DNA from 3 places in the Streptomyces sp. NPDC058691 genome. Region 2 is predicted to be linked to each of the others. Evidence: riboswitches for the same ligand, from Rfam matches in the RefSeq annotation. Region 2 holds a riboswitch; each other region holds the start of a gene.

Region 1 (3,263 bases), on a different contig from region 2:
GGGAACGGATCGTGCTGCTGGGCACGCCCATCGACGACACGTCCGCCAACGACGTCATCGCCCAGCTGATCCACCTCGAGAGCGCCGCCCCGGAGCAGGACATCTCGCTCTACATCAACTCCCCCGGCGGGTCGCTCACCGCCATGACGGCGATCTACGACACCATGCAGTTCGTCAACTGCGACGTCTCGACCGTGTGCGTCGGCCAGGCCGCGTCGGCCGCGGCCGTGCTACTGGCGGCCGGGACTCCGGGCAAGCGGCTGGCGACTCCCCACTCGCGGGTACTGATCCATCAGCCCTCCTTCCCGGAGGCCGTCCAGGGCACCACCGCCGACCTCGAAATCCAGGCCAGGGAACTACTGCGCAGTCGTGACCAGTTGGAGGAACTGCTGGTTCGGCACACCGGACGGGACGCGGAGCGGATCCGGGCCGACATCGAGCGCGACATGATCCTCGACGCCCCGTCCGCGCTCGCGTACGGACTGGTGGACCGGCTCACCGTCAGCCGCAAGGGCGACGGCGGGACCGGCCCGCGCGCCGTGCGGTGACCGGCCGTGCTGCCCGAACTGCCGCCGCTGCCCGCCCTGACCCGCGCGGAGGGCGAACTCATCGACACATATCTGGAGGTCGTGGATCTGCTGGGGAGGATCAACCCCGCCCGCGTCCGGGACACCTACGGCGCGCTGCGGGCCGCCCAGGCCCTGGCGGGACGCGCGGCGGAGCTGCGCGACGCGCTGACCACGATGCACCTGCGGGGGGAGAGCGAGCTGCACACCACGACGATCGAGCGCGCCCTGCGCGTGCTCGACGGGGAGCGGCGTACCCGGCTGGTCACCCTGCCCCTTCCACCGTCGCACTGACGGACCGTCATCTTGAGTCGACGTCAGATCGGGTCATCCACCGGTCTGTCACGCGGCGCCACAGGCTCGACACGAAGTAGCACCGAATGGACTCGCCCGATCGTTGTACGTCACGTCGACACGCGAACGGTCCCGACTTGCGCGCTTCGGCCGCACACAACCGGAATCTGACGCTCCATCGCAGGTGTTCGACTGGTTTCGAGTCGTCAGACGGCACTCCTGAGACCCGAGTCCACCCGAATAGGTGAGTCGTGAAGAGACTCACATTCGACCGGATGAGCTATGTCCTGACCAGTTCTGTGAGTAACCATCCCTTCGACGACAAGCCCCCGTCATCCGGCGGGGCGGTCCGCGCGGACGCCGAGTCCTGCCGCCGTCGCGGACGCCAGGTCGACACCGAACGCAACGGCAGGAGCGGAGGACCCGAGTACGACGGGACCGGCCCACGGGCCGATTCCTTGGGGTGAAGCCGCACCAGCGGCCGGGCATCTTCGCCTGCCCGAACCCGACAGGTCATCCTTCGCAGGCGGACGACGAAGGGTTTGCGCATGATCGCGCCATCAGCCATGTCCGCGGTTCTCTCCCGGCTCGGGGCGGTCTCCGCCCTCACGGCGGCCGCCGTCGCCGGTCCCGCGGTCCTGCCGGACATGGCCCAGCACGCCGAAGCCGTGACGATCCGGGCCAAGGCACTGAAGGTCGCGGCGTCGAAGAAGGGCTCCCCCTACCGGTACGGGGCCACCGGCCCCCGCAGTTTCGACTGCTCCGGCCTGACGCTCTACTCCTTCAAGAAGGTGGGCAGGAAACTGCCCCGCACCGCCGCCGCGCAGTACAACAGCACACGCCACATCCACCGTTCCGACCGCACCCGCGGTGACCTGGTGTTCTTCCACTACGGGAGCAGCATCTACCACGTCGGGATATACGCGGGGCACGGGCGGATCTGGCACTCCCCCAAACCCGGCGGCCGGGTGCGGCTGGAGAAGATCTGGACCCGCAGCGTCTGGTACGGCCGTGTGAAGTGACCCGGCGCCGCGGGGTCCCGGGCCGCCCACCCGGGGGCCCCGCGGCGTACCGGCCCGGCTAGCGTGGGGCCATGACGCTGCAGCAGTTGCTCGCCGATGCCGCCAAGGGCGTCCTCCCGCCCGCCGACGGCTCGGTGACGATCGTGCCGCAGCCCTCGGCACGCGACGCGGGCGTCCTGGCCTTCACGGCGCATTCCGTGGTCTTCGCCGACGCCGACCCCGGGCGCATCCGGGAGCTGCTCCCGCCCGGCGACCTGTCGGCACCGCTCAACCCGCCGTTCCTGACCGCCCTGTGCGGGCTGCTCGGGCGCCGGGTGAACAACATCGACCTGCTGGCGACGGCCACCGCCCTGCCCGGCCCGCCGGCCGGACCCCCGCTCGCCCTGCGGGAGACCACCGGCCGCGAGCATCCCCGCGCCGCGCGGGCGCTGCGGCACCGGGACGAGGTACGCGTGTGGACGGTCCCGGGCGGCACGGTGCTCATCGGGCGCGGAGTGGCGGGCCGGTGGGAGATGGCCGTCGAGGTCGAGCCCGCGGCACGCGGCGCCGGGCTCGGCCGCCGGCTGGCCTTGGAGGCGCGCCGTCTGGTGCCGGGCGGCGAGACGCTGTGGGCGCAGATCGCCCCGGGCAACGCGGCGAGCGTACGGGCACTGCTGGCGGCCGGCTTCACGCCCGTCGGCGCCGAGGCGCTGCTGGTGCCCGCACACGACTGAGCGCCTCAGGGCCGGGCACCGGCCGGCAGCTCCGCGCCCAGGGCCGCCCGCATGCCGCCGCCGGCGCCCTGGTCAGTGCGGGGCTCGGGTGGGTCTGGTGCCCAGGATGACGGCGGAGTCCCCGGTGGTGCCCCTCGGGGCGCGGCGTTCACTCCACCGGGGCGGCAGCCGCCACCCACGGCAGGGTGATCCAGACGGTCTTGCCGCCATCGACGGTGGGCGTGACATGGAGCCGGCCCCCGGCCTCGGCCGTGAGATGACGGATGATCACCATGCCGCGGCCGTTGTCCTGCTGGACGGCGGCCGGCAGCCGCTGGGGCCAGCGGGGGTGGCTGTCGGTGACCCCGATCCGCAACTGCTCGTCGCGGTCGAGCCGGACGTCGAGGGTGAAGGTGGGCGACTGGCCGAGGGTGTGCAGCACGGCGTTGGTGGCGAGTTCGGAGACGATCAGCCGGACGGCGTCGGCGGGCGACGAGTCCTCCGTCATCCCCCACTCCGCCAACAGGTCGCGCACATAACGACGGGCCGTGGGTACCGAGGCAGGGTCGCTCGGCAGGGTGACGGATGCTTCCTGGTGGTCTGCCATGGCGACGCTGTCCCTTTCCCGCCGTGACCGGGACTCCGGCGCGCGCCTGTCCGGGCCGCGCGCCCGGCCGCCGGCGGCCCGT
Region 2 (3,263 bases):
GCGCCGCCCGCTGCCCGCGATCACCGCGGACGACACCGCGCGCGTGATCGTCGTCGACCGGCCGGGCTCCGTCCAGACCCAGGTGCTCATCGGGCGCACGGGCTCGGACCGCCACGACCCGGTCTGGCCGGCCCAGGTGCTCGGCACGTACTGCCTCGGCGGCACGTTGACCTCGCGCCTCGACCGTGTGCTGCGGGAGGAGAAGGGCTACACCTACGGCGTCCGCGCCTTCGGGCAGGTCCTGCTCTCCACGCCGGAGGGCACCGGCATCTCGCTGCTCGGCATCAGCGGCTCCGTGGCGACCGACGTCACCGCGCCCGCGCTGGCCGACACCTGGCAGGTGCTGCGCACCCTGGCGGCCGACGGGCTCACCGACGAGGAGCGGGACGTCGCCGTCCAGAACCTCGTGGGTGTCGCGCCGCTGCGCTACGAGACGGCCTCGGCCGTCGCCGGCACCTTCGCCGACCAGGTCGAGCAGTTCCTGCCCGACGACTTCCAGGCGCGGCTGTACGAGCGCCTGGCGGCCACCGGCACGGTCGAGGCCACGGCGGCGGCCGTCGCCGCGTTCCCGCTGGACCGGCTCGTGGTCGTGCTGGTCGGTGACGCCTCCGCGATCGCCGACCCGGTCCGCGAACTCGGCATCGGCCCGGTGACGGTCGTCACGGGCGCCTGACCCCACCCGCCCACCCCGCGGCCCCGGACGCCCCAGCGGCGCCCGGGGCCGCGTGCTGCGCGGCGGTCCCGCCGAGGGTGAGCCGGACCGGCGCCGACTGGAGGCCGGGGCCGGTCGCGAAGGGCCCCCGCCCCCGGCGCCTGCCCTGCGGGGCAGGACGGTGACGTCCGTCACGTCCCCTGGCAGCGGGTCCGCGGCGGAGGCGCGGAGGGTGCGTCGTGGTCCGTGCACACCGACGCCGGCCTGCGAAGACGTGGCTTTCAAGGCAGTTGGCGCCAGTTGGGCGGCAGTGTGGCATCCCGCACAAAAGGCCGGATTTTTTTGGAGCGGCCGAGGGGGCGCGGTTAGCGTCCTCGGGTTGTCCGGCGGAATCAGCCGCCTCCCGCGGCACCGGAGCAACGATCGCCGAGTCCCCGTCGGGCGTGAGCCTGGGGAGCCGGGGACCCACGTAAGTCGTCCCCCTGGGGTGAATCGGGCCCGCCCTCACCGGGGCGCCCGTAGGAGACCTTCCTGCTCCGAACCCGTCAGCTAACCCGGTAGGCGAGAAGGAAGGAAAGGATCTCCGCCTGCCCATGGCGTCATTCACCATACGTACCACCGTCGCCTGCGCCGCCGCGCTCACCGCCGTCACCACCGGCACACTCACCGCCTCCGCCCAGGCCGCGGACGCCGACCGCTCCGCGTTCGCCAAGTGCGCCGCCGTCAGCGGCGAACTGGCGGCCCACCTCGCGGAGCAGGCGGAAGCCCAGCACAAGGCGGCGGTCACCGCGGCGAAGAAGGCCAAGAAGCAGCACGCGGCGCACGTCGCGGACGTGATGAAGGAGCGGGCGGCCAAGAAGGCCGAGGCGGTCAGGGCCGCCAAGGCCGCCAAGGCGAAGGCCGCCGCCAAGCACCGCGCCGAGGCGCGGGCCGCGGCCCGCGGTGGCGCGGCGCACGCCTCGCGCTCGCACGGCCGCACGTCCCTGACGTCCTGGATGCTGCCGGTGCACGGCGGCATCGGCACCCCGTACCACGCGACCAGCAGCCTGTGGTCGTCCGGCTACCACACGGGCGTGGACTTCCAGGCGGCCACCGGCACCCCGGTGCACGCCGTCGGCGCCGGCACGGTCGTCCAGGCCGGCTGGGGCGGCAGCTACGGCAACAACGTCGTGATCCGGCACGCGGACGGCATGTACACCCAATACGGCCACCTGTCCTCGATCGGCGTCTCGGTCGGCCAGACGGTCTCCGCGGGCACGCGGATCGGCCTGTCGGGCGCCACGGGCAACGTGACCGGCCCGCACCTGCACTTCGAGGCCCGGACCACCCCGGAGTACGGCTCCGACGTCGACCCGGTGTCCTACCTGCGCTCCCACGGCGTTCTCTTCTGACGGTCCCGACGGTCCCGACCGTCCTGACTGTCCCTGGCCTTCCCGGCCTCCCAGTCCACCTCCCTCCCCCCACCCGAAGGCCCCGGTTCCCCCCGCCGGGGCCTTCGGCATGCCCGGAGGTGTGTCCAAAAACGCTCCATGAATTCAGGGCCGCCGCCGGAATCGGCCGCGTACTGGAATAGAGTCGCCACGGAAACGCCGGCACCTGCGTTACGCGGAAATTAAGCAGCAGTCGTCGGCAGCAAATGGAAGGAACCGGCGATGTGGGACCGGACGTGAACGGGACGGGCGGCGCGGGGCGCCGTATCTCCGCCCAGGCGGTGTGCACGGCGATCCGTGACGACATCATCAGCGGGCACTTCGCGCCGGGCAGCCGGCTGACCGAGGAGCAGCTCGCCAAGCGCTACGGGGTGTCGCGGGTCCCGGTCCGCGAGGCGCTGCGCACCCTGGAGTCCGAGGGCTTCGTCCGTACCCGCCGGCACGCCGGCGCTTCCGTGGCCGAGCCCACCGACCAGGAAGCCGCGGACCTGCTGGAGATCCGCGGCCTGCTGGAGCCGCTGGGCGCCGCGCGCGCTGCCCAGCGGCGTACGGAGGCGCACGTCAAGGTGTTGCGCGGACTCGTACGGCTCGGACAGGAACGTTCCGCGCAGGGGCAGTTGTCCGATCTGCCGGCGCTGGACGGCTGGTTTCACGAGACGCTGGCGCAGGCCTCGGGAAGCCCCACGCTGGTGGCGCTGCTGACGCAGCTGCGACACAAGATCGCCTGGGTCTACGCGGTCGACTCGCCGGGCCGCGCGGTGGAGTCCTGGGAGGAGCACGGATCCGTCGTGGACGCCGTCGCCCGCGGGGACGCGGAGCGCGCACGCACGGTGATGGCCGACCACGTGGAGCGCGCCACCTCGGTGCACCGGCTGCGCCGCCCGGAGCGCGCGGGCCGCGGTGCGCCCCCTCGGTGAGGAATTGGAAACATGCCGTACACACAGCGAGCGGTCACGTTTAACAGTAGTGCCGTATACAACTGGGAGAATAGGGCCGCACTGTAATTCGCGCGCCTGATTCCGCCGTGTGCCGCGCCGAATTCGACAGCTGCGCGAAAAAACCCGGGCCGCGAAATCCGGTCGGATTTCGCGGCCCGGGCTCACATATCCGGCGACCGGGTCACACGGTCTCGGGAAGCTCTTCCAGGCCCTCGGACACGAGCTTCGCCAGGCTGTCGAGCG
Region 3 (3,263 bases), on a different contig from region 2:
GTGCCGGCCCTGCTCCAAACGGGTGTAGGAGTCGGTGCTCACCCCGGCGAGCCGCGCCAGCTCCTCCCGCCGCAGCCCCGGCACCCTGCGCGCCGTGCGGCTGACCGCCACCCCCGCGTCCTGAGGGCTCAGACGCGCCCTGCGGGTCCGCAGGAACTCCCTGAGCTCGGCGTTGTGCTCCATGTCCTTCAGTATGGGCGGCCGGTCATGCCTCCGCCCGGCTTCGCGTCCCCGCCCAGGTCGCGGGCTTTGCGCGGGGGGTTCTGGCGGGGCTTCTGGCGAGGGCTTCGGCGCGGTGCCGGCCCTGGGCGTGCGCGGCGTGCGCGTCATCCCGGGGGAGGAGCTAGAGGCCGTCCTCCAGGTGCCGGAGGCGTTCCTGGAAGTGGTCGAGGCGGGCACGCAGGGCAGCGGCCTCGGCGGCGAGCTCCTGGCGGAGAGGAGGGGTGTCGGCAGGCTGCGGGGCCTCGCCGGTGACGTTGACGCCGGCGCCGGCGAGCCGGCCGAAGTCCGCCGGGCGCAGCACCCACAGGCCGGCCGCGCAAGCGTGGCAAAGGGCCTGGAGGGCGCGCCAGCCCGGCAGGCCGGTGCCGGCGCGCACGAAGACCCGCGCCGGGCGGCCGCAGCGGCAGGCCGCCATGCGGACGGTACGCACCCGCTGGCGGGCGTAGCGCATGCCGCGTTCGTACCGGGTGTACTCGCCCAGCACGCTGACCTGCAGGATCACCGCGTCACCGCAGTCCGTGGCGCAGGTCAGCGCTTGCGCCTCGGCGGCGGTGTGCAGGCAGTAGAAGCCGCAGTCGCAGCCCCGTCCCGGGCTGGCGTGCCGCCTCCCGTAGCCGCACCGGGCGTCGTCCAGGACGCCGTACACGATGCGCCCGCCGAGGGAGACGCCACGGAAGCCGACGCGCGTACCGTCCGCGGAGAGCATCGGGAAGGCCAGCTTCCAGCCCGTCGGCGGCACCGCCGTCCGCTCCTCCGGCAAGCGGCGCCCGATCCTCACCGGACCGCGGCCTCGGCGGTCCCGGTCCCCAGTGCCGCGGTGACGTCCGTCTTCGGGGCCGTCACGGCCGTCACGGGCGTGGGGGCCGTCGCGTCCTCGATCTCCCTCACGAAGCCGGGCGGCTCCTCGCCGGTCTCCTCCGCGTAGCCCTTGGCCAGTGCCTTGCCCAGCTTCATGCCAGCCTCCAAGATCGGGCGAATCCGCCGTACTCGGGCATGATGACGCACCCGCTCGGCCGTCGCATAGGGGGCGTGGGGGCTCCCCGCCGCTCGCGGACGGCTCCGGATGTGCGCCCGTGCCGCCCCGCGACGGGCGGCAGGCGGACGAGGCGACGAGCCGTGTGTGCGGGAGTGATTGATGTGCCGGAGTGGCCGACGGCACAGCGCCGCGCAGTGGGTCCCGGACCGCCACGAAGCCTAACATGCCCTGATTCGGCTTATTTTGCCCATCACTCGGGATAGACCATGCGGAGTCGAAGATGTCAAGGGTGACGATCCTCACGGCCCCGCCGCATGGTGCTCGGAATACCTGAGGGGCCGCGCTGTCGGCCCGTCGCCCGCCGCCCCCGGCCGCTCCACCCTCCGGCGGTGCCCGCCGCTCTCCGCCTGGCGCCCTGCGGCGGCCGTCCGCAGTGTCACGTTCACCGGCGATCCGTGGCTTGAAGTGCATCGCAGGCTCATGCCGCGAGCCGGCGCGGACTCCGCCGTGCGGCGTCTCGGGACCCGCCCGGAACGGGTGTTGGGCGGCTGGGATGCAGGGTGACCCTCACTCCCCGTGAGCAGATCACTCCCTTCCGCATAACGACTGATGCACACTCACATCTCCCGCAGGTCACGGCAGTCACAGCGGAATGTACCGATCTGCCCTTTCCATCCCCATAGATTCCCCGTGTGAACTCGCCGAAGCGGCTTGGAATTGGCTGCCGCCTCTATTAACGTTCGATAACGCAGCGCGGTCACCCGTCGCCCGCCAGGGCGGCGCCGTGCGCTTGCTGAATCCCGTTCGCGGGAACCGGGGAACCACTTCCTGGGGTGAATCGGGGGCCTTTCACGGTCCTCGTAGGGGACCTTCCTGCTCCGAACCCGTCAGCTAACCCGGTAGGCGAGAAGGAAGGAAAGGAGTGCGCCCGCGTGGCGTCGAACAAGCCTGCCCTGATACCCGGACAACAGCAGCAAGGAACCGGGTACACCAACCCCGAGTGGGACACCGCCGAGTGGAACATGGCCGCCGGCTGGAATCCCCCGGCCACCGAGCAGGCTCCGCCGACGAAGAACGCGATAGACGGCTGGGACACCGCGGAGTGGAACTTCGCCGCGGGCTGGGTCGAGGAGGCCCTCGCCGCGGCCCCCGCCCCGGGGCCCGTTGCCGAACCCGTCGCGCCTGTCACGCCCGTCGCCCCCGTGCCCGAGCCGCGCAGCGCGGTTGAAGCCGCCGCCTTCCTCGACGAGGCGTACGGCACCCGCGAAGCGGACACGGACCACGACACGGACCTCCGGGACGCGCACGTCGCCCAGCCCTTCCCCTCGTTCGGCGAGCCGGAGGCGGCCACCGAGCCGTGGAACCCCACCGAGGAGTCCACCGCCCCCGTCCGCGGCCGGCACCGGGTGGCCAAGCAGCGCGGCCTGAGCCGTGGTTCGGCGGTCTTCGGCGTCGCGGCCGTCGCCGTGCTCGGCGTCGGCGGCGTCGCGACCGCCGAGGGCAAGAACCCGCTCCCGGTCTCCCTTCCCAACATCCCCGAGGTGTCCAAGGTGCCCGGGCTCGGCGCCCTGGTCGACAGCGAGCCCGCTGCCAAGCCCGTCGCCCAGGCCCTGAGCCCGGACGCCGGCGAGACGCTGCGCACCCGCATCCTGGACCAGGCCCAGCAGCAGCGGAACGCCGCCGACGAGGCGGCGCGGTCCGCCGCGCAGCAGCAGGCCGCCGCCAAGGCGGCCAAGGCCGCCGCCGCGCAGCAGGTGCGCGAGGAGGCCGCCGCCAAGAAGAAGGCCGCCGCGGAGGCCGCGAAGAAGGCCGAGGCCGCCCGGCTGGCAGAGCTCGCCAAGAGCTACATGCTGCCGCTGACCTCGTACACCCTCACCGCGAGCTTCGGGCAGTCCAGCTCCCTGTGGGCCAACACCCACACCGGCCAGGACTTCGCCGCCCCGACCGGCACCCCGGCCAAGGCCATCCACAGCGGCACCATCACCGAGGCCGGCTGGGCGGGTTCGTACGGCTACCGCATCATCCTGACGCTCGACGACGGCACCCAGCTCTGGTACTGCCACCT

What was found. A riboswitch is a leader RNA that binds a small molecule or an ion and turns the genes downstream of it on or off. The one in region 2 is predicted to bind cyclic di-AMP.
Region 1: another riboswitch for cyclic di-AMP. It lies ahead of ACFWVC_RS04640 (C40 family peptidase); the one in region 2 lies ahead of ACFWVC_RS19795 (M23 family metallopeptidase).
Region 3: another riboswitch for cyclic di-AMP. It lies ahead of ACFWVC_RS16415 (M23 family metallopeptidase); the one in region 2 lies ahead of ACFWVC_RS19795 (M23 family metallopeptidase).

What each region holds. Positions count from the first base shown of each region.
Region 1 is NZ_JBHXSO010000004.1:115,214-118,476, forward strand. Features, by position in the region: gene ACFWVC_RS04630 (ATP-dependent Clp protease proteolytic subunit) at 1-548, shown strand, start outside; gene ACFWVC_RS04635 (hypothetical protein) at 555-860, shown strand; cyclic di-AMP (ydaO/yuaA leader) riboswitch at 1,245-1,404, shown strand; gene ACFWVC_RS04640 (C40 family peptidase) at 1,409-1,882, shown strand; gene ACFWVC_RS04645 (GNAT family N-acetyltransferase) at 1,954-2,595, shown strand; gene ACFWVC_RS04650 (ATP-binding protein) at 2,744-3,181, opposite strand.
Region 2 is NZ_JBHXSO010000026.1:20,479-23,741, forward strand. Features, by position in the region: gene ACFWVC_RS19790 (M16 family metallopeptidase) at 1-673, shown strand, start outside; cyclic di-AMP (ydaO/yuaA leader) riboswitch at 1,067-1,230, shown strand; gene ACFWVC_RS19795 (M23 family metallopeptidase) at 1,246-2,043, shown strand; gene ACFWVC_RS19800 (GntR family transcriptional regulator) at 2,289-2,999, shown strand; gene ACFWVC_RS19805 (HPr family phosphocarrier protein) at 3,202-3,263, opposite strand, start outside.
Region 3 is NZ_JBHXSO010000020.1:47,619-50,881, reverse strand. Features, by position in the region: gene ACFWVC_RS16430 (helix-turn-helix domain-containing protein) at 1-183, opposite strand, end outside; gene ACFWVC_RS16425 (hypothetical protein) at 344-982, opposite strand; gene ACFWVC_RS16420 (hypothetical protein) at 997-1,176, opposite strand; cyclic di-AMP (ydaO/yuaA leader) riboswitch at 1,980-2,119, shown strand; gene ACFWVC_RS16415 (M23 family metallopeptidase) at 2,131-3,263, shown strand, end outside.